Regions from separate parts of the Streptomyces purpurascens genome, predicted to be linked through region 2. Evidence: riboswitches for the same ligand, from Rfam matches in the RefSeq annotation. Region 2 holds a riboswitch; the other holds the start of a gene.
What was found. A riboswitch is a leader RNA that binds a small molecule or an ion and turns the genes downstream of it on or off. The one in region 2 is predicted to bind S-adenosylmethionine.
Positions count from the first base shown of each region.

Region 1 (7,246 bases), 1.7 Mb from region 2:
GCTGACCGTCGGCATCGCCTGGGCGGTCGCCGGGCGGATCCTCAAACCGGTGCGGGTGGTGCGCACCGCGGCGGCCCAGCTCACCGAGCAGGGCCTCACCCGGCGGATCCCGGTGCACGGCAACGACGACATAGCCGCTCTCGCCGAGACGTTCAACGGCATGCTCGACCGGCTGGAGCGGGCCTTCGCCGCCCAGCGCGAGTTCGTCGACGACGCGGGGCACGAACTGCGTACGCCCATCACCATCGTGCGCGGCCATCTGGAGCTGATGGGCGACGACCCGGCCGAACGCGAGGAGACGGTCCGGCTGGTCACCGACGAGCTGGACCGGATGAGCCGCATCGTCGAGGACCTGCTGCTGCTCGCCAAGGCCGAACGCCCCGACTTCGTCACCCCAGAGCCGGTCCAGGTCGCCGAACTCACCGCCGACGTCTACGTCAAGGCCCGCACCCTGGGCGAACGCGACTGGCGGCTCGACGGGGTCGCCGACCTGGAGGCCGAGCTGGATCCGCAGCGGATCACCCAGGCGATGGTGCAGCTCGCGCAGAACGCCGTGCAGCACACCACGACCGGCCAGACCATCCGCATCGGCTCCCGCACCGACGGCCCGGACCTGGAGCTGTACGTCGCCGACTCCGGGCCCGGTGTGCAGCCCCAGGACGCCGAGGTGATCTTCGAACGCTTCCGGCGCGGCACGGCCCGCCGCGGCACCCGGGGCTCCGGCGCCGGACTCGGGCTGTCCATCGTCAAGGCGATCGCCGAGGGCCACCGGGGCCGGGTGCGGCTCTACGGCACGCCCGGTGGCGGCGCCGGCTTCGCCCTCGTTCTGCACGCACCCCGGGCACCGGAAGGGGACTCCCCGTGAACCGCATCCTCATCGTCGAGGACGAGGAGCGCATCGCCTCCTTCGTGGAGAAGGGCCTGCGCTCCAACGGCTTCACCACGACCGTCGTCACCGACGGCGACGCGGGCTACGAGTACGCCCTGACCGGCGGCTTCGACCTCGTCGTCCTGGACATCGGGCTGCCCGGCCGGGACGGCTTCACGATCCTGCGCGAGCTGCGCGAGGCGCGGGTGTCGGTGCCGGTGATCGTGCTGACCGCGCGGGACTCCGTACGGGACACGGTGGCCGGCCTGGAGGGCGGCGCCGACGACTGGATGACCAAGCCGTTCCGCTTCGAGGAGCTGCTCGCCCGGGTACGGCTGAGGCTCCGTACGGCGGCGCGGGCGCCGGAGGTGACGGTGCTTCGGTCGGGCTCCCTGAGCCTCGATCTCCGTACCAGGCGTGCGCGGTCCGGGGAGCGGACGGTTGACCTGACGGCTCGTGAGTTCGTGTTGCTGGAGCTGTTCCTGCGGCATCCGGGGCAGGTGCTGTCCCGGGAGCAGATCCTGTCGCATGTGTGGGGATACGACTTCGATCCGGGGTCCAACATCGTGGACGTGTACGTGCGGACGCTGCGGAAGAAGCTGGGGGCGGAGCGGGTGGAGACGGTGCGGGGGATGGGGTACCGGTTGCCGTAGTGCCGCGTGGGCGCCGTTGCCGGGTGCGGGTTCGCCGTGGTTGTTCGCGCGGTTCCCCGCGCCCCTGAGGGACATGTGAAAACTCCTTCATGCAAGGCTCATGGAGGGCTCACCGCTCTCGCCGACCGTTTGTGGCGTGACCCTGAATCCGCGCTCCACCACCGTCCTGTGCGTGGCGCTGTCGTTGTGCGCGCTGCTCGCGATACCCACGAACTTCCCGGGACTCGGCGGCGACGCCCGTTTCACGCTCGCCGTGTTCGTGTTCGCGACCTGTGCCTGGATCGGGACGTCGATCGACGACACCTACATCGCGCTGGGCGCCGGGCTCGCGCTCACGGTGACCGGGGTGATCAGCAGCGACACCCTGTTCGGCACGCTCGGCGACGCCACGGTGTGGCTGCTGATCTGCGCGTTCGTGCTGGCGGCCGCGGTGAGCCGGACCGGGCTCGCGGGCCGGGCGGCGGTGTTCCTGGTCAGCGGGGCACGCACCGTACGGCAGCTCGTGCACCTGACGACGGCCGCCCTGGTCGTCACGGCGTTCGCGGTGCCCGCCACCTCGGGCCGGGCCGCGCTCGCGCTGCCGGTGTTCCTGGCCCTCGCGAAGGTCCTCGCCGACCGGAAGCGACTGGTCGTGATGCTGGCGCTGCTGTTTCCGACCGTGATCCTTCTGTCGGCGGTGGCGACTCTGATCGGTGCGGGTGCGCATCTGATCACCGTGTCGGTGCTGTGGGAGACGACCGGGCAGCACATCGGCTTCACGGAGTGGCTGCTGCTGGGTCTGCCGCTGGCCGTGGCCTCGTCCCATCTGGCCGCCGAGCTGGTGATGCTGACGACGACCCGGCGGGCCGACCGCCGCGGCCCGGTCAGCATCACCCCGGAGCAGATCCAGGAGCACAGCGAGCAGTCGGTGACCGGCCCCTGGAGCCAGGCCGAGAAGCGCTGCACCCTGCTCCTCGCCACGGTGGTGCTGCTGTGGTGCAGTGAGCCGCTGCACCGGGTGCCGCCCGCCCTGGTCGCGCTGATCGGCGCCGTCATCGCCTCCTCCCCCGCTCTCGGCACCGTCCGTCTGAAGGACGCGCTGAAGACCGTCCCCTGGTCGCTGCTGCTGTTCATGGCGGCGACGATGGCGATGGGCGTCGCGCTCGCCGACTCGGGAGCGGCGAAGTGGCTGGTCTCGGGGCTGCCGACGGGCCAGCACCCGGTGATGTTCCTGGCGATCGTGATCGCCGTCAGTACGGCGGCCCATCTGGTCCTGCAGTCCCGCTCGGCCCGTTCGTCGGTCCTGGTCCCGCTGGTCGTGGCCGCCGCGGTCGGCGTCGGCGTCAACCCGGTCGCGGCCGCGCTCGCCTCCACCGCCGCCGCGGGCTTCTGCCACACCCTGCCCGCCTCGGCCAAGCCGGTCACGCTCTTCGCGCAGATCCCCGGCACGCCCACCTACACCCCGCGCGACCTGCTGCGGCTGTCCGCGTTCCTGGCCCCGCTGACCGCCGCGCTCGTCCTGCTCTTCGCCGTCGCGGTGTGGCCGCTGCTCGGCGTGTCCGTCACCCGTTAAGGAGCCCTCATGCTGACCCGTGTCGTCGTAGCCCCCAGCGGTTTCAAGGAGTCCCTGTCTGCCGAGGCGGCGGCCGACGCCATCGCCGCGGGTGTCCGCCGTGTCCTGCCCGACGCCGAGATCGACCTGGTTCCGCTGGTGGACGGCGGCGAGGGCACGGCCGTCGCCCTGGCCGCCGCGACCGGCGGCCGGCTCGTCACCGTGCCCGCCACCGGCCCCGTCGGGGAGACCATCGGCGCCCACTTCGCCCTGCTGGGCTCAGGTGACACGGCGGTGGTGGAGATGGCGGCGGTCGCGGGCCTCTCCCTCGTCCCGCGCGACCTGCGCGACCCGGGCGCCACCACCACGTACGGTGTCGGCGAACTGATCCGCTCCGCGCTCGACCGGGGCGTCGGGCGGATCCTCGTCGGCTGCGGCGACTCGGGCACCTCGGACGGCGGCGCGGGCGCGCTCCAGGCGCTCGGGGCCCGGCTCCTGGACGAGGAGGGCCGGGAACTTCCGTACGGAGGAGCCGCGTTGGCGCGTCTGCACCGCATCGATCCGCGGGGCCTGGACACCCGCCTCGCGGACGTGGAGCTCCTCGTCGCCTGCAACCCCTACAACGTGCTGTGCGGCGAGCGGGGCGTCGCCCGGGTCTTCGGCCCGCAGAAGGGCGCGACGCCCGCCCAGGTCGAGGAACTGTCGGCCGGCCTGGAGAACTGGGCGTTCGTCCTCACCCGCGATGTCGCCGTCCCGGACACGAACCTCCGCCACGGTCCCGGAACCGGGGCCTCCGGCGGCCTGGGAGCCGGCCTCGCCGCCCTGGGCGCCCGGCTCCTCCCCCGCTTCGACGTGCTGCTGGACCATCTCGACCTGGACGCCCGGCTGGCCCGCGCCGACCTGGTCGTCACCGCCGAGGGCGCCCTGGACCACCAGACACCGCGCTGCAAGGTCCCGGCCGAGGTGGCCCGCCGGGCCAAGCTCCACGGCCGCCCGGTGCTGGCCCTGGCGGGCACGCTCGGCGAGGGCGCGCACGAGGTGCCGGGCGTGGACGCGTTCAGCGGCATCCTGCCGGCTCCTATGGCCCTGGCGGAGGCCCTGGTGCGGGCCTCCGAGCTCCTCACGGACGCGACCGAACGCGCCCTGGGAATGATCCTGCTGGGCGCCCGGCTACCGGCTCACGCGGAGGTGTCCGGGACGCAACGGCCGTCCTCCGTGCGGTAGTTCCACCGCGCGCCGTCCTGGACCAGCTCCTTGACGGCGTCGACGAACCGCTCGACGTGCTCGTCGGGCGTGCCCGCGCCGAAGCTCACCCGGATGGCGTTGAGGGACTTCTCTCCGGGAGCCGCCTCCGGTGCCCCGCACTCGCCCTGGGTCTGCGGGTCGCTGCCCAGCAGCGTCCGCAGGAGGGGGTGGGCGCAGAACAGCCCGTCCCGCACCCCGATGCCGTACTCGGCGGAGAGGGCGGCGGCGAAGTGGGAGCTGTTCCAGCCCTCGACGACGAAGGAGATGACGCCGACGCGCGGGGCGTCGTCACCGAAGAGGGAGAGGATCCGGACCTCCGGCACCTCGGCGAGGCCCGTACGCACCTTCTCGATCAGGTACTGCTCGCGCGCGACCAGGTTGTCGAACCCGGCCTCGGTGAGCGCCGCGCAGGCGGAGGCGATGGAGTAGGCGCCGATGACGTTCGGGGAGCCGGCCTCGTGACGGGCGGCACTGTCGTGCCACTCCACGTCGACGCCGCCGTCCGTACGCCGCGCCACCTTCCGCGAGGCACCGCCGCCCGCGAGGTAGGGGTCCGCCTCACGCAGCCAGTCGGCCCGGCCGGCCAGGACACCGGAGCCGAAGGGCGCGTACAGCTTGTGCCCGGAGAAGGCGACCCAGTCGACGTCGAGGTCCGCGACGGACACCGGGTGGTGCGGGGCCAGCTGGGCGGCGTCCAGCACGATCCGGGCGCCATGGGCGTGCGCGGCCGCCGCGAGCTCCCGTACGGGCCACAGCTCGCCGGTGACGTTCGAGGCACCGGTGACGCAGACGAGGGCCGGCCCGTAAGGCTCCCGGTCGGCGAGGGCGCGCTCCAGGGTCTCGACGGCCTGCCGCGGGCTGCTCGGGGCGTCGAGGTAGGTGACGCGCGCGTTCCGCCACGGCAGCAGGGAGGCGTGGTGCTCGGTCTCGAAGACGAAGACCTGGCAGTCGGCCGGGAGCGCGGCGGCGAGGAGGTTCAGGGAGTCGGTGGTGGACCGGGTGAACACCACCTGGTCGCCGTCCCGGCAGTCGAGGAACTCCGCGACGGTCCGCCGGGCGTTCTCGAAGAGGTCGGTCGACAGCTGGGACAGGTACCCGGCACCGCGGTGGACGCTGCCGTAGTACGGCGCGTAGGCGGCGACGTCGTCCCAGACGCGCTGGAGCGCCGGGGCGCTGGCGGCGTAGTCGAGCGCGGCGTAGGTGACCTCGCCCCCGGTCACGAGCGGCACGGTGACATCCCGGCCCAGAACGGGCAGCGAGGCACAAACGGACTGGTCGGCGGCAACAGCGGAGACGGACATGGGTGAACTCCCGTGAAGGCAGGTGGAATCCGCCCGCGAGCACATAGGGCTACAAGCGGGGGTGAAAGTGGAGAGGGATGCGGAGGCGGGGCTCTGCGGCCCTATCGCATTCGCTGGTTCACGAGAAACTCCTCGTCACGCGCTTGCCACAGACCTCGCTGCCTGCGGCCTGGTCTTCACCCGGGGCACCCCGCCACGGACGGAGGGTTGCCGGACAGTCGGCCGGGGCCTCATGACTGTCACTCATGACCTGGTCAGGAAAGTACGCGAAAAGATCGGCGTCCCGCAACCCGAGTCCGGATCGCGGGACGCCGTACGGGATCCGCTAGATGTTGCTCGCGGCCACCCAGCGCTCCAGGGTCCGCTTCGCCGCCCCCGAGTCGATCGACTCCGCCGCCTTCGCCATCCCGGCACGGATCTGGTCGGCCAGGGGTGCCGCCGTGGGCTCCAGCGCCACCAGCGCGGCCGCCGAGTTCAGCAGGACCGCGTCGCGGACCGGCCCGGTCTCGCCCTCCAGCAGGCGGCGGGCGACCTCGGCGTTGTAGGAGGCGTCCGCGCCGCGCAGGGCCTCCACGGGGACCAGTTCGAGGCCCACGTCGCGCGGGTCGAAGGCCTCCTCTCGCACCGTGCCGTCCCGGACGATCCACACCCGGGACGTGGCCGTGGTGGTCAGTTCGTCCAGGCCGTCGTCGCCCCGGAAGACCAGGGACGAGTTGCCGCGCTCGGCGAAGACGCCCGCGACGATCGGAGCCATGCGCGGGTCCGCCACACCGACGGCCTGGGACCGCACCCGGGCCGGGTTGGTCAGCGGGCCGAGCGCGTTGAACACCGTACGGATGCCCAGCTGGCCGCGTGCCGCGCCCGCGTGGCGCAGGGCCGGGTGGAACTTCACCGCGAAGCAGAAGGTGATCCCGGCCTCCTCGGCGACCTCCGCGACCCGGTGCAGCGGCAGCTCCAGATTGACCCCGAGCTTCTCCAGCACGTCGGAGGCCCCGGACGCCGAGGACGCGGCCCGGCTGCCGTGCTTGACGACCTTCGCGCCCGTGCCGGCGACGACGATCGAGGACATCGTGGAGATGTTGACCGTCTTGGCGCCGTCACCGCCCGTGCCGACGATGTCGACCGTCGCCCCGGGCACCTCGATCACGTTCGCGTGCTCGTACATCGTCCGGACGAGGCCTTTGATCTCCTCGACGGTCTCGCCCTTGGCCCGCAGGGCCACCACGAAGCCCGCGATCTGCGCCTCGGTCGCCTCGCCGCGCATGATCAGGTTCATCGCCCAGGCGGTGTCGTCCGCGCTCAGGTGCCTGCCGTCCAGCAGGCCGTTCAGCAGGGCGGGCCAGGAGCGGCCCGCCGCGGTGTCGCCTCCAGCGGGGGTCACAGCGCTCATCAGCCGCTCCTGGGTCGTCGTACGTCACGTAAAAGCAGTGGTCCCACCCTATCCAGCCCCGGGCACCACGAAGGGCCCCGTCCGAACACCGGACGAGGCCCTTCTGTGGCGTGGCGAAGCAGCGATCAGTGGTGGCCGTGGCCGCTCGTGATCTCCCGGTACTCCTCGGCGGTGGGCTTGGGGATCTGGGCCCCCTCGCCGTAGTAGGACTCGCTGAGCTTGGCGCGCAGCTTCTCGGAGCCCTTCACCTTGCGCTCG
Region 1 covers NZ_CP108341.1:2,534,933-2,542,178, forward strand. Annotated here, with positions in the region: gene OHU35_RS11610 (ATP-binding protein) at 1-865, shown strand, start outside; gene OHU35_RS11615 (response regulator transcription factor) at 862-1,521, shown strand; gene OHU35_RS11620 (SLC13 family permease) at 1,658-3,073, shown strand; gene OHU35_RS11625 (glycerate kinase) at 3,083-4,276, shown strand; gene OHU35_RS11630 (aminotransferase class V-fold PLP-dependent enzyme) at 4,231-5,598, opposite strand; SAM riboswitch class IV at 5,733-5,849, opposite strand; gene trpD (anthranilate phosphoribosyltransferase) at 5,924-6,988, opposite strand; gene OHU35_RS11640 (cytochrome bc complex cytochrome b subunit) at 7,114-7,246, opposite strand, start outside.
Region 1: another riboswitch for S-adenosylmethionine. It lies ahead of OHU35_RS11630 (aminotransferase class V-fold PLP-dependent enzyme); the one in region 2 lies ahead of thrC (threonine synthase).

Region 2 (7,246 bases):
CACCTTCGCCGGGTCGATGATGCCCTCGGCGATCATGTCGACGTACTCACCGGTCGCGGCGTTCAGGCCGTGGCCGACCTGGAGGTTGCGGACCTTCTCCACGACGACGCCGCCCTCGAGACCACCGTTGACGGCGATCTGCTTCAGCGGGGCCTCCAGCGCGAGCTTCACGGCGTTGGCGCCGGTCGCCTCGTCACCCTCGAGCTCCAGCTTCTCGAACACCTGGGAGGCCTGCAGCAGGGCCACGCCACCACCGGCGACGATGCCCTCCTCGACGGCCGCCTTCGCGTTGCGAACGGCGTCCTCGATGCGGTGCTTGCGCTCCTTGAGCTCCACCTCGGTGGCGGCACCGGCCTTGATGACGGCCACGCCGCCGGCGAGCTTCGCCAGGCGCTCCTGCAGCTTCTCGCGGTCGTAGTCCGAGTCGCTGTTCTCGATCTCGGCGCGGATCTGGTTGACGCGACCCTGGACCTGGTCGGCCGAGCCGGCACCGTCGACGATGGTGGTCTCGTCCTTGGTGATGACCACCTTGCGGGCCTTGCCCAGCAGGTCGACCGTGGCGTTCTCCAGCTTGAGGCCGACCTCCTCGGAGATCACCTCGCCGCCGGTGAGGATGCCGATGTCCTGCAGCATCGCCTTGCGGCGGTCACCGAAGCCCGGGGCCTTGACGGCGACGGACTTGAAGGTGCCACGGATCTTGTTGACGACCAGGGTCGACAGGGCCTCGCCCTCGACGTCCTCGGCGATGATCAGCAGCGGCTTGCCCGACTGCATGACCTTCTCCAGGAGCGGGAGCAGGTCCTTGACGTTGGAGATCTTGGAGTTCGCGATCAGGATGTACGGGTCGTCGAGGACGGCCTCCATACGCTCCATGTCGGTCGCGAAGTACGCCGAGATGTAGCCCTTGTCGAAGCGCATACCCTCGGTGAGCTCCAGCTCCAGACCGAAGGTCTGGGACTCCTCGACGGTGATGACGCCTTCCTTGCCGACCTTGTCCATGGCCTCGGCGATGAGCTCGCCGATCTGGGTGTCGGCGGCGGAGATGGAGGCCGTGGAAGCGATCTGCTCCTTGGTCTCGACATCCTTCGCCTGCTCCAGCAGGGCGGCGGAGACGGCCTCGACGGCACGCTCGATGCCGCGCTTCAGGGCCATCGGGTTGGCGCCGGCGGCTACGTTGCGCAGGCCCTCCTTGACCAGGGCCTGGGCGAGAACGGTCGCGGTGGTCGTACCGTCACCGGCGACGTCGTCCGTCTTCTTGGCGACTTCCTTGACCAGCTCGGCGCCGATCTTCTCGTACGGGTCCTCGAGTTCGATCTCCTTGGCGATGGAGACACCATCGTTGGTGATCGTGGGGGCGCCCCACTTCTTCTCGAGGACGACGTTGCGGCCCTTGGGGCCGAGCGTCACCTTGACGGCGTCCGCGAGCTGGTTCATGCCGCGCTCGAGGCCGCGCCGCGCCTCCTCGTCGAACGCGATGATCTTGGCCATGTGAAGTGGTCCCTCCAGGACTGGGGGTGATTACTTCGGACCGCGCCCGCGCCCGCGACGGACGGCTCGCCAGCCTCGTGGTTCCTTCCCCACCCGGCCTGCGGGCCTCACCGACCCGGTCCTTACGTTGTCACTCTCACCTTCAGAGTGCTAACGCAATGATTAGCACTCGGCCTAGGCGAGTGCAAGCGCCTCTCGGGATACGGAGGCGCACTCAGCCCCCGGCGAACGGGGCGCGCCCGGCTCGTCCGCAGGCCGCGGACAGCGCCGCGGCGGATCGCCCGAGGCCGGGAAACGCCTGGGCCCACGGCCCGCGGCGGCGGCCGAGCGGCCGACGCGAGCGGGTCCGGAGCGCGAAGTCGCCGCCCCCGCACCGGGGTGGGCATCGGGGCACCCTCGGGCGCGGCGGACTTCTACGAGCCCCCCGCCGACCCTTCGCCCCGGCCGGCCGCCGGACAGGCCGAAGGGCCCGCACCCCGGGGGGTACGGGCCCTTCAGAGAAGACCTGCCGCTTGCGGTTTGTCGTGGTCGCGCGTTCAGGCAGCGACGCGAACCATGTCGGCCTGTGGACCCTTCTGACCCTGCGAGATCTCGAACTCGACCCGCTGACCCTCTTCAAGGGTGCGGTAGCCGTCCATCTGAATCGCGCTGTAGTGGACGAAAACATCCGCACCACCGTCGACCGCGATGAAGCCGTACCCCTTCTCCGCGTTGAACCACTTGACGGTGCCCTGAGCCATGCCTAACTCCCCTATTACTGGCCCTTGCACAGACCCGCACTTCGCGGATCCGGGTCAGACCTCACCCCCCACGGATTGGGGGCGTGCGCCGGAACGCGTCGACCGCGGCCGAATGTATCTGTCCAACTGCCCTCTGCAACAGGTCAATCGGACGAGAATTCTGGACGCGCAGGATCCGGAATGTGGGGAGAATTCGCCTGACTTCAGGGCAAGTCGGGCCACGCAAAGGGAACAAAAGCCACGAAAGACGCACACACTTTGGCTACATCTTGTCGGGCGCGCGGCAGGAATTCAGGGTGCCCGATCAGGGGATCGGGATCGCGTTCCCCAACTGTACCGCGCTCAACCACACAGAATTGCCCCCTCCGTTTCTCTCACGGAGGGGGCAATTCGATGGACTCTCAGTGACGGCCGTTACCGATGGTAATAATCAAGCCGGTCGACCGGTTCAGCCACCGGCGACGGCCGGAATGATCGACACACCGGCACCGTCCGGCGTCGCCGTCTCAAGACCCTGCTCGAAGCGCACGTCGTCGTCATTGACGTACACGTTGACGAACCGGCGCAGCTTGCCCTGGTCGTCCAGCACCCGGGCGGCGATCCCGGTGTGGTTCTTCTCCAGATCGGAGATGACCTCCCCGAGGGTCGCCCCCTCGGCAGCCACCTCGGCCTGGCCGCCGGTGTAGGTACGCAGGATGGTGGGGATTCGAACGGTGACGCTCATCGGAATATGACCTCCGGTTTTGATTGAAGCTACGGCTGGGGCGCGCCCTCAGGGGCGCGGGGCTGTGCCGATCTGCGGCTCCGCCGCGTGGGCGCGACCAGCCCCCACCGGCCCGCAGCAGGCAACGGTCAGACGAGTCCGGCGTCCCGGAACGAATCCAGGTTGGGCCGGATGGTCGCGGTCAGCCCGGTACCGGCCACCGCATCCAGCGTCTTCAGCCCATCGCCCGTGTTCAGCACGACCGTGGTCTTGGCAGGGTCGAGAAGCCCGTTCTCCAGCAGCTTCTTCGCCACCCCCACCGTCACCCCACCGGCGGTCTCCGCGAACACACCCTCGGTCTTCGCGAGCAGCTTGATCGCCTCGACGACCTGCTCGTCGTTCACGTCCTCCACCGCACCGCCCGTACGACGCGCGATGTCGAGCACGTACGGACCGTCCGCCGGGTTGCCGATCGCCAGCGACTTGGCGATGGTGTCCGGCTTCTGGGGGCGTACGACGTCGTGGCCGGCCTTGTACGCCGTCGACACCGGCGAGCAGCCCTCGGCCTGCGCGCCGAAGATCTTGTACGGCTTGTCCTCGACCAGACCGAGCTTGATCAGCTCCTGCAGACCCTTGTCGATCTTCGTGAGCTGCGAGCCGGAGGCGATCGGCACCACGAGCTGGTCCGGCAGCTGCCAGCCGAGCTGCTCACAGATCTCGTACGCCAGCGTCTTGGAGCCCTCGGCGTAGTACGGCCGCAGGTTGACGTTGACGAAGCCCCAGCCCTCGCCGGCCGGGTCGCCGATCAGCTCGGAGCAGAAGCGGTTCACGTCGTCGTAGTTGCCCTCGATGCCGACGAGCTCGCCGCCGTAGATCGCGGCCATGACGACCTTGCCCTGCTCCAGGTCGTGCGGGATGAACACGCAGGAGCGGAAGCCGGCGCGGGCCGCGGCGGCACCCACCGCACCGGCGAGGTTGCCGGTGGAGGAGCAGGACAGGGTGGTGAAGCCGAAGGCGCGGGCGGCCTCAAGGGCCTGGGCGACGACGCGGTCCTTGAAGGAGTGCGTCGGGTTGCCGGAGTCGTCCTTGGCGAAGAGCTTGCCGGCGTCGACGCCGAGCTCACGGGCCAGGTTGTCGGCCTTGACGAGCTTGGTCCAGCCGGGGTTGATGTTCGGCTTCTCCGCCACGTCGGCCGGGACCGGCAGCAGCGGGGCGTAGCGCCAGATGTTCGCGGGACCCGCTTCGATGCGCTTGCGGAGCTCTTCGGTGTCGTAGGCCGAGAAGTCGTAGGCGATCTCCAGCGGGCCGAAACACTCCTGGCACGCGAAGACCGGTCCGAGGGGGACGCGGTGACCGCACTCGCGGCAGCTCAGGGCGGCGGCGGGGCCGAGGTCTACGGTGGATTCGGTGGTGCTTGCAACAGTCTGCGCAGCCATGTGAGGCGAGGCCCTTTCTCCTCATCTTCCTCACGACGCATCTCGCCGTGAGACGGATTTGGCACCTTCCCGAGCCGGGAGCCTCGCGCGTGTGGTCGACAGTGACCTACGAGAACCGACTGGAGGGTTGCCGGGACTTCAACGGGCCGTTTCCCTCTGTCCCTCTGGATGAGCTGTATTCGGTTGTCGACGTGGGTTGACCCCGGACATGCGATGGTCACCCGCGTTGTTCAAGACTGTAACCGACGACCAGGACAGTTGAGATAGTCGTCCGAACCGCGAGATGGCTCACAGTCCGTCCCGCCGAGAGCACGCAGAGGAGCCGCCACGGTGCTGGAAGAAGTCGAGCGCTGGCTGAGCACCCGTTCCTGGTCCGCGACCGATCGCCCCCTCCACCAGATACTCGCCGCCAAGCAGCGCACGGGCCAGACGGTCAGTGTCGTGCTGCCCGCGCTCAACGAAGAGGAGACGGTCGGCGACATCGCCGCCGTCATCCGCCACGACCTGATGCGGCAGGTGCCGCTCGTCGACGAGCTCGTCGTCGTCGACTCCGGCTCGACCGACCGTACGTCGGAGGTGGCCGCGGCCGCGGGCGCGACGGTGGTGCACCGGGACGCGATACTCCCGCGGCTGCCCGCGGTGCCCGGCAAGGGCGAGGTGCTGTGGCGCTCGCTGCTCGCCACCCGCGGGGACATCGTCTGCTTCGTCGACGCGGACCTGAGGGACTTCTCGTCCGACTTCGTCTCCGGGATCGTGGGCCCGCTGCTCACCGAGCCGGGCGTGGACCTGGTGAAGGCCATGTACGACCGTCCGCTCGGCGCCGCCGCCGGGCAGGGCGGCCGGGTCACCGAGCTGATGGCACGCCCGCTGCTCAACATGCACTGGCCGCAGCTGGCCGGCTTCGTGCAGCCGCTCGGCGGCGAGTACGCGGCCCGCCGCTCGCTGCTTGAGCAGCTGCCGTTCCCCGTCGGGTACGGCGTCGAGCTGGGCATGCTGGTCGACGCCCTGCACCTGGCGGGCCTGGACGCCCTCGCCCAGGTCGACGTCGGGGTGCGCAAGCACCGGCACCAGGACGGGCAGGCTCTGGGCCGGATGGCCGCCGCGATCTACCGCACGGCCCAGCTGCGGCTGGCCCGCGGGCATCTGATCCGGCCGTCCCTGACGCAGTTCGAGCGGGGCGGGGACGGCTTCGAACCGCGGACGTACTCCGTGGACACCGAGGAGCGTCCGCCGATGGTGGAGATCGCCGAGTACCAGGCGCGGAAGGCCGCCTGACCGGGGCTGTTTTCGGCCGGGTACGGCAGGTCCGTACGTTTGAGCGTTTCCGGGCCGGGCTAGGTTGAGGGCTATGGCTTCAACGTTCGGTGCTGCACAGGTGCTGGTGGCCTCCAACCGCGGCCCGGTCTCGTACACGGTGGGCGAGGACGGTTCGCTGAACGCCAAACGGGGCGGCGGCGGGCTGGTCTCGGGGCTCTCCGCGATCGGCTCGGACGCGGACGCGCTCTGGGTCTGCTCGGCGCTGTCCGACGGCGACCGCGAGGCGGTCCGGCGCGGTGTCGGCGAGGACGGCGTACGGATGCTGGACATCCCGGCCGACGTGCACGCCGACGCGTACAACGGCGTCGCCAACTCGGTCCTGTGGTTCGTCCACCACATGCTCTACCAGACTCCCCTGGAGCCGGTCTTCGACGCGGAGTTCCGGCGGCAGTGGACGTCGTACGAGACGTACAACCGGGCGTTCGCTCGGGCGCTGGCCGAGGAGGCGGCGCAGGGTGCGGCCGTGGTCGTGCAGGACTACCACCTGACGCTGGTGCCGGGCATGCTCCGCGAGCTGCGGCCGGATCTGAGGATCGGGCACTTCTCGCACACGCCGTGGGCGCCGCCCGAGTACTTCCACATGCTGCCGGACGACGTGGCCGGGCAGGTGCTGCGCGGCATGCTGGGCGCGGACCGGCTGGGCTTCCTCACGCAGCGCTGGGCGGACGCGTTCGTCGCGTGTGCCGAGCGGTTCGCCGACGGGCTCGGGGGCACGCGGGTCGGCGTGCACGGGCTGGGGGCCGACGCGGACTTCCTGCGCAAGCGGGCGCACGAGCCGGACGTCGAGGAGCGGATGGCCGCGCTGCGGGAGCAGATCGGCGAGGGCCGCCGCACCATCGTCCGGGTCGACCGCACCGAGCTGTCGAAGAACATCGTGCGCGGCCTGCTGGCCTACCGCACGCTCCTCGACTCCCACCCCGAGTGGCGCGAGCGCGTCGTGCACGTCGCCTTCGCCTACCCCTCGCGGCAGGACCTCGCCGTGTACCGCGACTACACGGCCGAGGTGCAGCGGGTCTCGGAGGAGATCAACGCCGAGTACGGGACCCCGGGGTGGACCCCGGTCGTACTGAACCTCAAGGACGACTTCGCCCGCTCCCTGGCCGCGTACCGGCTCGCCGACGTGGCGCTCGTCAACCCCATCCGCGACGGCATGAACCTCGTCGCCAAGGAGGTCCCGGTCGTCTCCGACGCGGGCTGCGCGCTGGTGCTGTCGCGGGAGGCCGGGGCGTACGAGGAGCTGGGCGAGGACGCGATCACCGTGAACCCGTACGACGTGACCGGCACGGCGGCCGCCCTGCACGAGGCGCTGTCGATGCGCCCGGAGGAACGCGCCGAGCGCGGCAAACGGCTGGCCGCGGCGGCGACCGCGCTGCCGCCTGCGCAGTGGTTCCTGGACCAGCTCGACGCGTTGAGGGGCTGAGCGGTGATGAGCCCGGAGGCATTGCCGACACCCGTCACCAAGGCCGGGCAGGAGGGTCTCGACGCCCTCCTCGCGCGGCCCTCCGAGGCGCTGATCGGGCTGGACTTCGACGGGACGCTCGCGCCGATCGTGGCCGATCCGG
Region 2 covers NZ_CP108341.1:4,239,070-4,246,315, forward strand. Annotated here, with positions in the region: gene groL (chaperonin GroEL) at 1-1,488, opposite strand, end outside; gene OHU35_RS19185 (cold-shock protein) at 2,025-2,228, opposite strand; gene OHU35_RS19190 (ubiquitin-like small modifier protein 1) at 2,677-2,952, opposite strand; gene thrC (threonine synthase) at 3,081-4,367, opposite strand; SAM riboswitch class I at 4,386-4,542, opposite strand; gene OHU35_RS19200 (glucosyl-3-phosphoglycerate synthase) at 4,698-5,642, shown strand; gene OHU35_RS19205 (trehalose-6-phosphate synthase) at 5,716-7,104, shown strand; gene otsB (trehalose-phosphatase) at 7,111-7,246, shown strand, end outside.